3 regions of the Bacillus sp. AK124 genome follow, and region 2 is predicted to be linked to each of the others. Evidence: predicted binding sites of a transcription regulator. Region 2 holds the regulator's gene; each other region holds the start of a gene.
The links. The regulator LexA, encoded in region 2, represses DNA repair genes until DNA is damaged. The targets are predictions, from matches to a motif close to CGAACATATGTTCG.
Positions count from the first base shown of each region.

Region 1: a site for LexA is predicted at 1,995-2,008, ahead of ruvA (Holliday junction branch migration protein RuvA). Genes of this name have one in related genera too.
Region 3: a site for LexA is predicted at 2,794-2,807, ahead of M1E06_RS14730 (ImmA/IrrE family metallo-endopeptidase). Genes of this name have one in related genera too.

Region 1 is NZ_CP096378.1:1,374,737-1,380,131, forward strand. It holds gene M1E06_RS06915 (hypothetical protein) at 1-70, shown strand, start outside; gene M1E06_RS06920 (hypothetical protein) at 357-479, opposite strand; gene M1E06_RS06925 (protein kinase family protein) at 550-1,197, opposite strand; gene M1E06_RS06930 (intercompartmental signaling factor BofC) at 1,429-1,950, shown strand; gene ruvA (Holliday junction branch migration protein RuvA) at 2,074-2,679, shown strand; gene ruvB (Holliday junction branch migration DNA helicase RuvB) at 2,689-3,693, shown strand; gene M1E06_RS06945 (DUF2905 domain-containing protein) at 3,686-3,886, shown strand; gene queA (tRNA preQ1(34) S-adenosylmethionine ribosyltransferase-isomerase QueA) at 3,927-4,955, shown strand; gene tgt (tRNA guanosine(34) transglycosylase Tgt) at 4,984-5,395, shown strand, end outside.
Region 2 is NZ_CP096378.1:2,324,872-2,330,266, forward strand. It holds gene tkt (transketolase) at 1-966, opposite strand, end outside; gene M1E06_RS11555 (DUF896 domain-containing protein) at 1,130-1,363, opposite strand; gene M1E06_RS11560 (YneB family resolvase-like protein) at 1,429-2,076, opposite strand; gene yneA (cell division suppressor protein YneA) at 2,095-2,406, opposite strand; gene lexA (transcriptional repressor LexA) at 2,558-3,181, shown strand; gene M1E06_RS11575 (NucA/NucB deoxyribonuclease domain-containing protein) at 3,380-3,808, opposite strand; gene M1E06_RS11580 (thymidylate synthase) at 4,102-4,941, opposite strand; gene M1E06_RS11585 (hypothetical protein) at 5,001-5,395, opposite strand, start outside.
Region 3 is NZ_CP096378.1:2,930,811-2,936,205, forward strand. It holds gene M1E06_RS14700 (hypothetical protein) at 1-37, opposite strand, end outside; gene M1E06_RS14705 (ATP-binding protein) at 37-837, opposite strand; gene M1E06_RS14710 (helix-turn-helix domain-containing protein) at 737-1,561, opposite strand; gene M1E06_RS14715 (hypothetical protein) at 1,562-1,858, opposite strand; gene M1E06_RS14720 (helix-turn-helix transcriptional regulator) at 1,848-2,108, opposite strand; gene xre (HTH-type transcriptional regulator Xre) at 2,281-2,634, shown strand; gene M1E06_RS14730 (ImmA/IrrE family metallo-endopeptidase) at 2,823-3,479, shown strand; gene M1E06_RS14735 (poly-gamma-glutamate hydrolase family protein) at 3,492-4,139, opposite strand; gene M1E06_RS14740 (regulatory YrvL family protein) at 4,607-5,020, shown strand; gene M1E06_RS14745 (hypothetical protein) at 5,049-5,285, shown strand.

The DNA of each region.
Region 1 (5,395 bases), 950 kb from region 2:
ATTTATGGCAGGGACATTTTTGCTTTACATTGTCACTTTTGCAATCTATATTTTGATCAACAGCCATTAATCAGCAAACTAATCAAGGGGAGGGATCTGTAAAAGGCTACACCTCTTTTTAATAAATCGATGACTGAACCGGATAACGGAAGCGAGTCTTTCCAAAAATGGTTGGGAAAATGGTTTTAAAAAGGATTTTTCTAGCGTAGGAATGATGGTGCAACCAGGCCAGCTATATGGATTGCTAATATTACTGAATAAAAACAATTCGCTGATTTTAGCATTGAATTAATTCCTTTCAATTTTAAATTCAACAAATAACGACTAAAAAACACTCGAATCTCCGAGTGTTTTTGTTAATTTATGATTTTTGCAAGTCCTCTTACTGCCAGCCTCAGCACATAAAACAACGGCTCAAGCAAATCAACGAGATAAAGATAATCCCATTTATCATCATTTCGTTTCTTCTTTTTCTTCAACAGCTGTTTCTCCCTTCCTGACTTTAATGGGGTTATTTCATATACGGACGCGCCTTCTTTAAGTTTCAAATTAGGGGTGAAATTTGTTTTTTCTGGCGGCCCATTGTTTCTGAAGCCAGTTTTTTTTATAAAGATAAGCGATCAATTCCATCCACAGCTTAGGAAGCCTTTGCGGGAAACGGCTTTTTTTATAAATGGTTTGATAGGCTGTTTTTAAGTCATCCCACTGTCTGCATTCTTTCGTCTGCAAAAACCTGGCCACATCGATGACTTTGATTGTCCCAGCCGGCGTCAGTATCAGGTTTCTGAGGTGGATATCGGATGGATTCAATCCTTTCCGCTTCGCATCGTTCAATGCGCGGTCGACCTCGCAGATCATGTCATCATCGATCAGAATGCCTTTGTTTAAACACTCATAAAAAGTGTATCCTTTAATATACTCCATTAAAATATATGATGGCCCTGTTTCATATATATCAGGATAATAATTCGAATCAGAAAGCTTTTTGTAAATCTCCGCTTCCCTTGCGGCAATGTTCTTAAATTCGGGAAAAAAGACTTTAAGAGCCATTTCCCTGCCCTCTTCAGTCAGCTTAAAAACGTATGCGCTCCTGCCTTTCCCGATCAACTCTAAGTCATCGGGTTTTTGGATAAGTTTATTGAACTTTTTTTTCGTATTATACTTTACGGCCTCTGCATAGGTTTGCGCCTTTTTCACGCCGAACTCACCTTCTTTTTAAGGGCTGGTCAAACGAAAAACTCTCTATAATGTTGTTTATACATGAGAACGAGGGGTTTTGCACCTTAAATGCTTTTGAGTTCTTCATATTGGTTTAAAAATGTAACATTCGTAAACCGGTTGTCATCTAATTGCTTTTTTAGATTAATTTTTAAAAGCGTTGGTCAAACTATGGATATGATCGTTAAGGCAAAAAAGAAGGTGATATTGATGAACAGCCAAAGCAAGTTCAAAATCGGTTTATTGCTTATTGGAAGTCTGCTGGCCGCGCTCAGCTTTCACCTGGAGGCCCTGGCCGAAAAGCCGGCTAAAGTTCAAATCCAGCTTGAAAAGGTTTATCTGGACGGGGACGTTGGAATCGAAAATAAAGTAGAGGCCGCTCGAACACTGGAAGACTTTAAAGCTGCTTATAAAGGGTGGCAGCTCATCGATCAGAAAAAGGGGTTTATTTTGTTTCGCAAACAGGTGGACGACATTTCTCCCCTCAGCAAAACAAACGGTTATATCGGAGTGACGGAAGACGGCGTGATTTCGACTTTTCACGGCCGCCCGGGCATATTATCAGAGCCGATTCAATCGTTTTTTCAGATTGATATAAAGCGCCTGGAAAGCCGGATGGCGGATGATTTGCGCAAAGGGATCCCATACCGCACGAAAAAGGAATTTGAACATGTCATTGAAGCCGTAAAATCATCCGGAAGCCAACATCATGTAAAAGATATGAAGACATGACGCTGTTATGTCTTTTTTCAGCTGCAGACAGAAGCCATTTTTAGCGAACATATGTTAACTTTTTGATTCTAGCTTTGCCTGTTTTGTGTTACAATGAAGAGCAGTCAAAGAGGTGAATGAACGTTGATCGAATTCGTAAAAGGGACGATTGATTATGTATCGCCCCAATATATTGTCATTGAAAACGGCGGGATCGGCTATCAGATCTTTACGCCAAATCCGTTTATTTATAAGAAAAACAGCAACGAAACAATCTATACATACCATTATGTAAGAGAAGATACGAATGCGCTGTACGGCTTTTCGACAAGGGAAGAAAAAATGCTGTTTACGAAAATGCTGAATGTTACGGGAATCGGCCCGAAAGGAGCGCTTGCGATCCTCGCTTCCGGCGATCCGGGAGCGGTGATTGAAGCGATCGAGAATGAGGATGAAGCGTTTCTCGTCAAGTTCCCCGGCGTAGGCAAAAAAACGGCAAGGCAGATCATTCTTGATCTGAAAGGGAAGCTCGCAGACGCCGTTCCTGAAATCGCGGCCGATCTGTTTAACCATGAAGAGCGGGAGCAAATTCATGAAGCGGAAACGGCTCTTGAGGAGGCGCTTGAAGCATTAAGAGCGCTCGGCTATTCCGACCGGGAAATTAAAAAAGTCCAGCCTCATTTGAAAAAGGAAGAGGCGCTTTCGACGGATCAATACGTTAAAAAAGCATTGCAAAAATTGTTAAAGTAAGGTGATATCATGGATGAGCGGCTTGTATCAAGTGAACTAGACAACCATGAATCAGCGATCGAGCAAAGTCTGCGTCCGCAAAGACTGGCTCAGTATATCGGCCAGGAAAAAGTGAAAGACAACCTCAAGGTATTCATTGAAGCTGCGAAAATGCGGGAAGAAACGCTTGACCATGTCTTGTTGTACGGGCCGCCGGGATTGGGAAAAACGACGCTCGCTGCGATCATCGCCAACGAAATGGGAGTCAATCTCAGAACGACGTCAGGTCCGGCGATCGAGCGCCCCGGCGATTTGGCGGCGATATTAACGGCTCTGGAGCCAGGTGACGTTTTATTTATTGACGAGATCCACCGTCTGCACCGTTCGATCGAAGAGGTGCTGTATCCTGCGATGGAAGATTTCTGCCTTGATATCGTGATCGGCAAAGGGCCGTCGGCGCGTTCTGTGAGGCTCGATCTTCCTCCTTTTACCCTTGTCGGCGCGACCACAAGGGTCGGGCTTTTAACCGCGCCTCTCAGGGACAGGTTCGGCGTTCTGTCAAGGCTTGAGTATTACACGCGTGACGAGCTTTCAGACATCGTGATCAGAACGGCGGAGCTGTTTGAGGTTGACATCGATTCGCTCTCGGCTCTCGAAATCGCGAGACGGTCAAGAGGGACGCCGCGGATTGCCAACAGGCTTTTGAGGAGGGTCAGAGATTTTGCCCAGGTGCTTGGAAACAGCTCCATCACGGAGGAAGTGGCGGTGGATGCGCTGGAACGCCTCCAGGTTGATAAACTCGGGCTTGATCATATCGACCGCAAGCTTTTAATGGGCATGATCGAAAAATTTGGCGGCGGTCCAGTCGGCATCGATACGATTTCGGCTACCATCGGTGAGGAGTCTCACACGATCGAGGATGTGTATGAGCCGTATCTTCTTCAAATCGGTTTTATTCAAAGAACGCCGCGGGGGCGCATCGTAACCCCTGATGTATACAGCCACTTTAAAATGGAGGTTCCGAACCGTGACTGAATTTCCAAAGATTTTAATGGTGCTGGGCGCCGTCATTTTTGGCATCGGTTTATTCATGCAAGTCATCGGCAGGCTCCCCGGCGATATTTTTGTAAAAAAGGGAAACGTGACATTTTTCTTTCCGGTTGTTACATGCATTGTCATCAGCATCATTCTGTCCGTGGTGTTTTCGTTTTTCGGACGAATGAAATGACGCGACATTCAAGTCTATAGATAGAGTAAGGTGAAAAAAGATGAAAGTAGAATTATTCGATTTTGACTTGCCTGAACGCCTTATCGCACAGGTTCCTTTAAAAGAGCGGGATGCGTCCAGGCTGATGGTGCTGGATAAAAAAACAGGAGAAATCACTCACAGCACGTTTAAGCACGTGATTGATTTTCTGAACGCGGGCGATTGCATCGTGTTGAATGATACGAGGGTGCTACCGGCCCGCTTGTACGGAGTCAAGGAAGAGACGGGCGCAAAGGTTGAAGTTCTTCTGTTAAAACAGGAGGAAGGGGACGTATGGGAAACGCTTGTCAAGCCCGCAAAGCGGGTCAAGCGCGGAACCGTTCTTTCGTTTGGAGACGGCCGTCTAACGGCGGTCTGCACAGAAGAGCTCGAGCACGGCGGAAGAAAAATTGAATTCCGCTATGAAGGAATTTTTTACGAGGTGCTCGAATCGCTCGGCGAAATGCCTCTGCCTCCTTATATTAAAGAACAGCTCGATGACAGAGAGCGCTATCAGACGGTTTACTCAAAGAAACAAGGATCGGCGGCTGCGCCGACGGCCGGGCTGCATTTTACGGAAGAGATTCTGGATGCGCTCAGGAAAAAAGGCGTGCATATTGCGTTTATTACCCTTCACGTCGGGCTCGGGACATTCCGGCCTGTCAGTGCGGAAAATGTAGAGGAACACGATATGCATGCCGAGTTTTATGAAATGTCGGAAGAAACGGCAGCATTGTTAAACCGCGTCAGACAGGAAGGCGGAAAAATCATTTCCGTCGGCACGACATCGACGAGGACGCTTGAGACCATCGCTTCCGAACATGACGGCCGCTTCCGGGAAGCGAGAGGCTGGACATCGATTTTTATTTATCCAGGCTACACATTCCGGGCGATTGACGGGATGATTACCAATTTTCATCTTCCGAAATCGTCCCTCATTATGCTTGTCAGCGCGCTCGCAGGCAGAGAGCATGTGCTTTCTGCCTACCGCACCGCAGTGGAACACGAATACCGCTTCTTCAGCTTCGGAGATGCCATGTTGATCAAATAAAATTCAAAAAGATTGGAGGGCTCATAATTTGTCGCAGCAACCGATACGCTATGAGTTCATAAAAGCATGTAAACAAACAGGAGCAAGGCTTGGGAGAGTGCACACCCCGCACGGCTCATTTGAAACGCCGGTGTTTATGCCCGTAGGAACGCTCGCCACCGTTAAAACGATGGCGCCGGAAGAGCTGAAAGAAATGGGTGCAGGCATTATTTTAAGCAATACGTACCACCTTTGGCTGAGACCGGGCCATGACATCGTCAAAGAGGCGGGGGGCCTTCATCAGTTTATGAATTGGGACCGCGCCATTTTGACGGATTCAGGCGGCTTTCAGGTGTTTTCCCTGAGCGAGTTCCGCAAAATCGAAGAGGAAGGCGTTCATTTCCGCAATCATTTAAACGGAGACAAGCTGTTTTTATCTCCTGAAAAAGCGATGGACATCC
Region 2 (5,395 bases):
GTGGGCTTTCTTGTATGCGGAGAACAGCTCGTTCCATTCCGCCTCTTTTTTCTTGCCCGCTTCTTTCACTGTTTCGTTAAAGTGTTCGTACACTTCAGAAGGGACATGAAAATCTTCTTCGTATGTCCACTCATACGCTTCCTTCGTTAATTTCGCCTCTTCTGAGCCAAGCGGAGCACCGTGAACGCCGGATGTTCCCGCGCGGTTTGGAGAGCCGAAACCGATCGTTGTTTTCACTTCAATTAATGTAGGCTGCTTTTCATTTTGTTTCGCTTTCTCGACGGCCGCCGTAATCTCGGCAATATTATTGCCGTCTTCAACATAAAGCACTTCCCAATTCATCGCTTCAAAACGCTGCTTCACATTTTCAGAGAATGAGCGGTTTAATTCACCGTCAAGCGAAATATCATTTGAATCATAAAGCACGATGAGACGGCCGAGTTTCAAATGTCCCGCAAGCGAAGCCGCTTCCGATGAAATTCCCTCCATCAAGTCTCCGTCACCGCAAATGCTGTATGTATAATGATCAACGACGCGATAGTCGTCACGGTTGTAAGTTTCCGCAAGGTGACGTTCAGCAAGCGCCATTCCGACAGCCATTCCGATTCCTTGGCCAAGCGGGCCTGTCGTCGCATCTACACCAGGAGTATGTCCGAATTCCGGATGTCCAGGCGTTTTGCTTCCCCATTGGCGGAAATTCTTGAGGTCTTCAATTGAAACGTCATACCCGCTTAAGTGAAGCATGCTGTACAGAAGCATTGATCCGTGTCCGGCGGACAGCACAAAACGGTCCCTGTTAAACCAATTCGGATTTTCAGGGCTGACATTCATCATTTTTGTCCAAAGCGCATAAGCCATCGGAGCAGTCCCCATCGGCATGCCGGGGTGACCGGATTTAGCTTTTTCAATCGCGTCTATGGAGAGTGTTCGTATTGTTGCGACAGATTTTAATTCAATCGTTTTCATTATGATCCCCTTCCTGTATGGACTCTACTTTCTTATCATAAATCTACCCATCGGTTTTCACAACCATTTCAGCTCAAAAGCAGTGAAAAATGACGAATCTTTGCCTTCATTTTAAATTGTAGTATATACAAAAAGGGAATACGATATCGGCGTATTCCCCAAATTAATGCAATCGGCGGTTTCTTTTTTCCTGTTTGAGCTTTTCAGGCGTCACATCATTACCTTCAGGATCAACAATCGTCACAGTTTTCAACGTGTTTTTCATAGACGCGCGGACGCCTTGAAGATATTCCTGGCGAAGCTTCTGCTGTTCTGCTTTTTCTTCGTCTGTTAAAGATCCGCTCTTTGCTTTTTTGGCAAGCTCGTTAATTCTGGCTATTTTTTCATTAGAAATCATAAGATACTCCTTTGATTCGGTATATATCCATCATACTACTAAATCCGCTTTCGTTTGACAACAGATTAGTCTGCAAGGCCGTCCTTATACTCCTGGTAGCGGCGGTGAACGGTTGCTTTTGAAATGCTGTATCCGAACCCTCTCAACACGGCTGCAATCTCCGCAAACGTCAGCTTGTTCTCCCTGAGCCTGACGATTTCTGAAAGAGGCGCTTCGATCCGCTCTCTCCCGCCGCCTTCATTGCGGTGTTTCAGATTCCTCTCCGGGCGGTAGCCGTTTTCGACCGCCTTCTTCATTCCCCGCTTAATTTTCAGGTTATGTATTTTCCGCTGGTATTCTTCGACAATGCCGACAATCTCCAAAACCATCGAATCCGCTTCGGAAAGCTCAAGTTTTCCCCGGTGAGCCAGCGTGTAGATTTGAACGCCTTCTTTATATAAACAGTGAAGAAGGGCAATTTTGGCATTCCCTCTTCCAAGTCGCGTATCATCCTGTATTAAAACTGCGTCAATGTCTGATGTTTTGATTTCCTCGAGCAGATCGAAGACGCCGTCGCGGTCCATCTCATATCCGCTCGCCTGTTCGGAAATGACGTTCACGACGTTCATCCCGTGCTCGGCGGCAAGCGACTGGAGCTCTTCAGCCTGCCGTTTTAATGAGGTTTCCTGCTGCTCCTTCGCAGTGCTTACCCTGGTGTAAATAATCGCATTCATGGAAATCCCCTCAATCATTTATTCTACAACTGCAAGCTGATATTGATCGGAGTGCTGTTTGGCTACCGGCAGGACCAAAACATCGCCCGGTTTAATAACGGAGGTCGGCAGATTGTTTTTATCGGCGACCCATTCGATGAATTTTTGTTTGTCAGCGGGTTTTCCGCCTTTGATCCGGTCGGCCAGCTCCCACAATGTATCGCCTTCCTGCACTTCTATTTTAACATATTGCTTTCTTTCTTCGATTTTACCGGCAAAAGACACAAACAGAATACAGCAGCTGATCACAGCAGTAAACAGACTGACAAAAATCAATGATTCTCTTTTCATATCCATCACCCCAGAATGTTTGTTCGGTTTTATGATTTCAGTATACATACGAACAAATGTTTCTGTCAATCGTTTTTTTCGAACCTATGTTTGTACTCAAAGGAAAAACATGCTATAATCTAGCTAAAATCGACGTTTTGAGGTGCAAAAAATGACGAAGCTATCAAAAAGACAACTTGATATTTTGCGTTTCATTAAAGAAGAAGTGAAACGCAAAGGCTATCCGCCTTCCGTCAGGGAGATCGGAGAAGCGGTCGGCCTGGCGTCAAGTTCAACGGTACACGGCCACTTGGCAAGGCTTGAAACGAAGGGATTGATCAGAAGGGATCCGACGAAGCCGAGAGCGATCGAAATTCTCGATACAGAGGAAGAAATTCACATTCCAAAAAACCAGGTTGTCAATGTCCCGGTCATCGGAAAGGTGACGGCCGGTACGCCGATTACCGCAGTCGAAAACATTGAGGAATACTTTCCGCTTCCAGACCGCCTGGCGCCGCCGGATGAGCATGTCTTTATGCTGGAGATCATGGGCGAAAGCATGATCGATGCCGGAATTCTTGATCAGGATTATGTGATAGTCAAACAGCAGAACACCGCAAACAACGGAGATATCGTCGTTGCGATGACCGAAGACGACGAAGCGACTGTTAAGCGGTTTTTCAAGGAAGAAACCCATATCCGCCTTCAGCCGGAAAACCCGACGATGGAACCGATCATCCTCCAGAATGTGACGATTCTCGGAAAAGTCATTGGCGTATTCCGCACGGTTCATTAAAAAACGGACTCATCAGCAAAACCGCCGGTCGGCGGTTTTTTTTCGCACGAAAAAACAGGCTCACATCCATACGGAAATGAAGGATGCGAGCCTGAAACAGAGGGATTGATCATATGCTTACATTACCATTATCCCCCAAACAAGTTTTCCTGTCAACAAAAATGTTTCCTTGAGGAAACATTTATCGTTGTCTCCCTTTTATCGAACGATAAACAAAATTCTCGTCCCGTCAGCGTAATCGCTCAGCCTGTTCCCGACCCAGGAGCCGGCTCCGCGGTTATCCGATGAGCTGACATATCTGACCGACGCTCCTTTTCCCCCTTCTTCACACATGGCCATCGGCCATTCGTCACGGTCAAAGCCCGGCTTAGTCGGAATCCCCTTTAATGATTCCTGACGGCGCTTATCCGCTCCAGATCTTTCAATTGTGCAGACATCTGAATGGCCCGCTTTGATCGCATCGCTTATATGAGCACCTGTTTCAGGATAGCGCGATGCCGGAAAATACAATACGTCATCATACCTTGCAGCGCCTTCGGCATGCTGAGGAGAATATGCAGCCCCTCCCGAAAGCCCAAGCAGCACCAATGCGGAAAACAGCAGATGAACCGCCCATTTTTTGATCATGACAAAAACAACCTCCTCTTGTATATGCTGGTGTCACTAACAGATTAAGAGAGAATTGTTTTTGCTTTTCGGGCTCTTTGTGAAAAAGACGTTTAGATTGTGTAAATAAACGTAAGTTAAATGCTCGGGTCATACCCGTGAAAAACTGCATGTACTTTTTGCGTCCGCTCTAAACGTATACACGGCTGCCGTAAGGAAACATGCGGCTGCCGGATATGCAAATTTTTTCATCGTTGTATTTTTTAAAAATGATTCATTCACACAACAAAAAAACAGGCGGAAAATCCGCCTGTTTATACGGCAACTTCAAATGTCAGCTTGTCGCCGTGCTTATAGTCAATTAATTTAAAATCATCGATTGTAAAGTCATAAAAGTTTTTGATGTCCGGGTTGATCCACAGCTTCGGCGCTTCATATTGCTCGCGTTTCATCTGAATGTTTAAATTATCGATGTGACGGGTATAGATGTGACAGTCGCCGATATTGAAGATGTATTCGCCCAGCTCATAACCGAGGACTTGGGCGATCATGCGCTGCAAGACGTTATATTGGAACACATTGAACGGGTTGCCAAGCGCCATGTCATTGCTTCTCGCTCTTACTTCCAAAGAGAGCTTTCCTTCTTTCACATACCATTGCGTCTCATAGACGCAGGGCGTCAAGGCCATGCCGTCCAAGTCATCGGGATTCCACAGCATGGTCAAATGCCTGCGTGAAGACGGATTATGCTTTAACTGATGGAGCAAATAATCCACTTGATCGGCTTTCTGCCCGTTAACCGTTCTGTTTTTCTTCGCTAATTGATAGCCGTAGGCTGCTCCGATTGTGCCGTCTTCAAGCCGCCATTGATCCCAAATATGAACCCCCATATCGTTCAAAACTTGAACATCATTGGATTTCAGCTGCCAGATCCAAAGCAGCTCTTTGATGGCCGTTTTCCACGCCACCTTCTTCGTCGTCAAAATCGGCACTTCCGAATTGTCAAACCGCATTTTTTCGCTCATGATGCTCAGCGTATGAGCCGGCGTTCCGTCTGAATCCCACTTCGTCCGGACCTGATATTCTTCATCGGAGATCCCTGATTCAATAATTTTTTGAATGATTGCATTGTATTGCTGGTCATAATGGCTCATCTTATCCTCTCCTCTTTCCACATGATATGTATAAAATGAGTTTTTTTCAAGATTTAAGATCATGCGCGGGTTTGATAAATCTCCAACGCTTTCTTGATAACATTTTTATCGTATCCGGTGACATCATGGATTTTCTCAGTCCAGCCTTCAATTGTGTCCGGCTTCGCTTCTCTGTATAATCCTTTGCTCGTGCTAAGATATATGTCCCAGCCGCTGAATTCCCAAAGCGCGATTTCATGTTGAAACTGAATTCTGCATTCCAGTAATGGCGAAGGCTTCAATGCCGCTTGCGAGCATTCAGCCGCCTCCCAAAAAACGGACATGTCAACAGGGTCTGTAGAGTAGACTTGAGTTGACACCTTTCCGTTCGGCCGATGGTAAAGGACCTTAACTCCGCCGGTTGTCGGCTTGACTTGAATTTGTGCTGCCGGGAAAAAACCGTCCAGCTTTTCAC
Region 3 (5,395 bases), 610 kb from region 2:
GGTGGACTGATTTTCTCCCGTTACATAGCGGGCACATCAAACCATCCCCTCCAGTCTATGATTGATGCCGAAAGAGCTCCCGTTCAGGACGACGAGAAAGTCCTGGCACATTTCAACCAGCCTCGTTCCGAGCGCTTCGTCTATGCTGACAATTTCTTCAACGCTTAGCTCGCTGGACAGCATGATCGGCTTATGGTTCAAATACCTGTAATTGACGACAGCATATGTCTGTTCGATCTGCCATTCCGTCGCCCGCGGCCTGCCTCCCACCGGTTTAAACAGGTCATCGAGAAACAGCACCTCGACTCGCTTCATCCGGTTCAGCTTATCCTCAAGCAATGAGAAATCCTGTTTTAAATCGTTGAATCCTTCGACAAAAGGAAAATAAAGGACGGGTACGAAATGCTTCCTCATCAGCTCATTGGCGGCGGCCGTCAGCAAATGCGTCTTCCCTGAACCGGGTCGTCCCAAGAACGCGATGCTGTTTTTGCGGCTTTCCCGGATGTCCCGGTAAGCTTGTACATATTCAACGGCGCATTCATACGCCTCTTTTACAGATTGGTGTTTTCCTTTCGTCTTGAACTGAGCAAAATTTAAGTTTTTAAATTGTTCGGTGATTTCGCTCGATTTCAACAGCTTTTGCGCTTTCCGCCATTCGCGGCAGGCGCATGATACCCATACTTCCATCGTTCCGCGCCGTTCGATAAATCCAAGTTCATCTTTGCATTTCGGACAGTCATACCGTTTTGCGGCGGATTCTTCCGGTTTGTCCCCCTGTGATAGACAGCTCCTGTTTCTCAGTTCGTCCATGATCTCTTCGATTGTTCTTTTGGACATTGTTCTCCCTCCTGACAGTTGTTTTCTCTTCCGCTTCAGCCAGCCGGCCGATTATATATTTTTCACAGTAGCTGAAGACCTTGATCGTTTCATTGCGGCTTCGGCGCCGCGCCTCATACTCTTCAAAGCATTGTTCAAGCCATTTGATTGTTTGCGGAATAGACACTCCGCGGGCGACAATCCGGGCGATGGCCTGGTAGTCTTTTGACGAGGGATGGACAGGCTTTCCTTCCTGCAAAGACCTAAGGGCGGCAAATCGGTCTGCTATTGTTTTTATGGAAGTCATATTATGTTTTGTGTTGATTTGTGTGATATCTTTATTGGATTGGACAAGGATGTCCGCACGGCCAGTCTCTTCTGTCCGAACAGAACTGCCTGACCGGACATGGCTGGCATAGGCAAATTTCTTTGAATGTCTGACTGACAAAATCATTCCGTAAGGCGCTCTTGTGACTGCAATGTAGCCGTTTCGTTCGAGAAGAGCGAGCCATCTTCTAACCGTTTTTTCGTTGACGCCGAATTGAAGAGCCAATTCTGCGGCTTTCAGCGGTTTGTTGCCGAGCACGATGCCCCATGTCATCCCATCGCGTTCGATTTCCTTAGTTGTTGAACTGATGCACCATAAAAACAGCCAAATGGCATTGCCTATTTTCTCGTAGTGCACAGGTGTTAAAAGCCCTGAGTAAACGGAAAAGGGATAGCTTTGATCGAGCGGACGGGACATTCATCTTCCCCCTTCCTTGTGCCTTCTGCGGTTCAGTCTGAGATACCGTTCGTATTGGCCTTTACGATCGAATTGGAATACAGGCTTTCCGTCTTTCGTAAAAGCGATGAATCCCCCGGCTTCGCCGAGCCGCCATTGATCAAAACGGTCTGAGCTGTAGGAAATCACAATTTTACCCATTCTGCCTCCTTGTGGATATCCGGCGGGTCCGCCATGTCTTCGCATTTGCTCTCTGTCGGCTTCCTTTGGATAGCCGTGCGTTCGAATGTGTGTGACCATCGGATGTTCAAGATTCATGACATCGCCTTCTTTCATACAGAGTTCCTTTGATACAATATGTATCCAAACAGACCTGAAAAAGATCGGGAAACAGCAATCGATCAGGAACTGAGTAAAGCGTTTCGAATTTCAGCATCGTTTCTCTGCCGGGATTGCGTGTTCCCCTTTCGATTTTGCGAACATAAACCTCGGAGAGTCCAAGCCTTTCCGACACTTGCTTTTGGGTCCATACCCTCTTACAACGCTCTTCGATCAACCGTTTTCGCACATGTTCTCACTCCCTGTTTTTGATACAATACGTATCTGATGATTTGATTATATATGATACACTTCTTATCATCAATACTTTTTTGATACTTTTTTTATCATATATTTATTTCGATACATTTTGTATCTATAATAGAGATAAACATGCCGAATTGAGGAAGAGAGGTCATTCTATGTTAGGCGGCAGACTGAAGAGCCTGAGAGGAAAACGGACACAGGAAGAAGTTGCAAAGCAGATCGGTGTATCGCGGGCCCGCTACTCCCATTACGAAAACGGAAGAAGCGAGCCGGACTATGAAACATTAAAAAAACTCGCCGATTACTATAAAGTGACGATTGACTATCTGTTGACAGGAACGGAAAAGAAAAAAACGATTGAAGACGAAATCGCAGATCCGGATCTGCAAATTGCATACCGAGACATGCAGGAATTTTCCCCCGAAAGCAGACAGCAGGCCATCGAGTTCATTCAATACTTAAAAGAAAAAGAGAAAAAACGAAAGCCCGGAGATAAACAAAACGGATAAAAAAGGAATTTTTATTAAACATTACCTGATGAGCGCCGATTTAATAGTTAAGACGATAAAAAAGGGAAAGATTTGCTAAAGAGGCTGCTCATCGTATATGATAGATCTGCATGAAAACATGACAGCCCCTTTGACGGGCTTTTCTTTCCCGCTAAAAACAGAACATTTGTTCGAAAGGGTGTCTCGTATTGAAGTTTTACTTATCTCACCTAGAAGAATACGTCAAAAATATGTATCAAAAGTTTGGTTTTTTTGAACCCCACCACATTGATATGAATCGCATAGCCGCTCATTTTAACATTTGGATTCACTATGAAAATGTCAACAGCATGATGATTAAGCATGACGGCATGTACAGCATCATTCTCAACAGCAGCCTTTCAAAGGAAAAGCAGTGGGAGGATTTTGCCCATGAGTTATGCCACGTATTAAAGCACGCGGGAAACCAGCTTTATATGAATCAGATGTTCAGGGAGCTGCAGGAATTCCAGGCCAATCAATTTATGTACCATTTTTGCGTCCCTACTTTTATGCTTTTAAAAATGGATTTTCCCCAGCTGCGATGCCAAGCCGCTAAAATGATCGCCGACCTCTTTAAAGTCACGGAATCGTTCGCTGTCAAACGGATCGAGCTCTTTGAAAAACGGCAAGCCGGGATCCAGTTTCATGAGGCATGGATGGCGAGCCTTTCCCAAGAGAGCGAATCAGCGAATGCTGCTCGCCTTAAAGAAGAAGACGAACTTGCACGCTACCGTCGGGAAACCCGCCGCCCGTACACAACGGCAAACGGCGTCGGCAAAATGGTCGCGGCAGAAAGCCGGCCGGCGTATATGCTGAGAAAATAAAAAACAGCCGGCTCAGCTCCCGGCTGCACTCGGCCCATATGCGATGCGGGCTCCTGCCTTCAAAGCTTTGACATAGCGGGAAAACACCTCATTTTGAGACGTTCGCCTGCCCTTTAATGTGAATTGCTCAAACATCGCCTTCCGCTGGGCAGTGCTGATTTCAAACTGCACGCTTAACCCTGTTTGGCAGCGATTGTTGATGCTTGCAGGGTTTGTACCTGAAAGATATCCCCTTTCAGCCGCCAGCTCCGCAGAAAATCCGTGCTTCTCCAATGTCTCCGCAAACAACAAGGCGCGCCTTCGATCTGTCCCCCCGATGAGCGTATGCCGGCGGAAAGGCTCGTCATATCCGTGGAACGCCAGTATGTATCGATGTCCTGCAGCCATTCGCACGGCAAGCGGGCAGTCAAAATGGGCGCTTGTCACATGAAGACTCTTATTGCCGCGCCTTTTCAATCCTTCCAATAAATAAACCGAAGAACCCGCTGCAAAAGCCCTGACAATTTCACTGATGCCCGGTTCGATCCCGCCCCCGTGGGGAGCCATCACAAGCAGTGCGCTCCCTGCATCCCGCGCAGCCACCGAATAATCGGTTCCTTCTATTTCATTTTCTGCCATCTCTGTAAAGCTGCCGTATTGGTCAGTTAAAGCCTGCTTCATCTCTTGATTTTTTGCACCTGCCTGTCCTGTTTTTATGTAGTGTACCGGGAGTCGCAGCGGTTGTAAATATGTTCCCTCTAGGAAAATAAAAATCTCTTTATGAGATTTAAAAGATTAAAGCAATTGAACCAAAATCGAAAATCACCTAAGGCACGAAAATAATTCTTCTAGTAAACACGTCGGTTTTAGAACAAGCAAATACGAAATATGATTAACAAAGTAAGGTTGCCGGCTGACAGCCTTTTTCATTTGGGATCCTATCCTCTTTGCAGCCCTAATGAAAACGCTCCAAATATGATATATGGTAATTAATTAGGTCTCGAAAAACCCATAAGGAATTTTTCAGAACGCTCTCTCCACTCCCCCCTTCCACACAAACTTTAACCCCAAAATCTCATTAATAACTCACAACCGGATATTTTTCTGATATCATGAATATACACTGCATGATTAGGAATGAATGTTTAATGATTAAAAAAACTCTCGGTACCATGCTCGCAGTGACTCTGATCTTTCTGTTGATCCTCACTGTGTTTACGCTCTTATTCGGGTCTTATTATTTCGGCGTCGCCGGCTTTTTCGCGATTTTCGGCGTGACATACGAATCGCCCTGGTCGCTCTTCTGGTATATCCTTTTATCCTTTGGCCTCGGTGCGCTGTTTGAAATCCCGGAAAAGATTTTGAGCTTTATGATCGGTCATAAAGCCGTGACCTTTATGATCGAATGTTTTTTTACGTGGCTTGCCATCCATCTCGCTGATGAATTGATGGACAGCATCACCATCCCGCTGGATGTGGAAATCATCGCCTGTCTGTTTTTATTCGTCATTCAGCTGGCATTTGAAGACAACAAAGAAAGAAACCGGACATACGAGGATTGAGAAACATTCGCGAAGGGAGAATAGAACTGTGACGTTTATCATTTTAATGGCCGGAATGTTTCTTTTTATTCAACTCAAAAAACCGTTCCGCAAGAAAATCTTCGGCTACGTTTTTTTGGCCGTTTATTTAACGGTGCTCGCACTCTATACCATCAATTCCACTTTTGTTCACCTCATATCTGACAGCCTTTTGTCGATCTTGGCAGTGATCGCTGTGGCGCCGCTGCTTGCCGGCTTTCTGAAGCCTTCAGCGGATTCCCGGTGAACCGAATATGGACAAATCGTCCTTTTTCTAAAACAGGCCTTCAAAAAAGGTCTTTTTTTTCGTTAAAATTATATAGACCGATCAGTATAAAATCATAAGGGAATGATAGG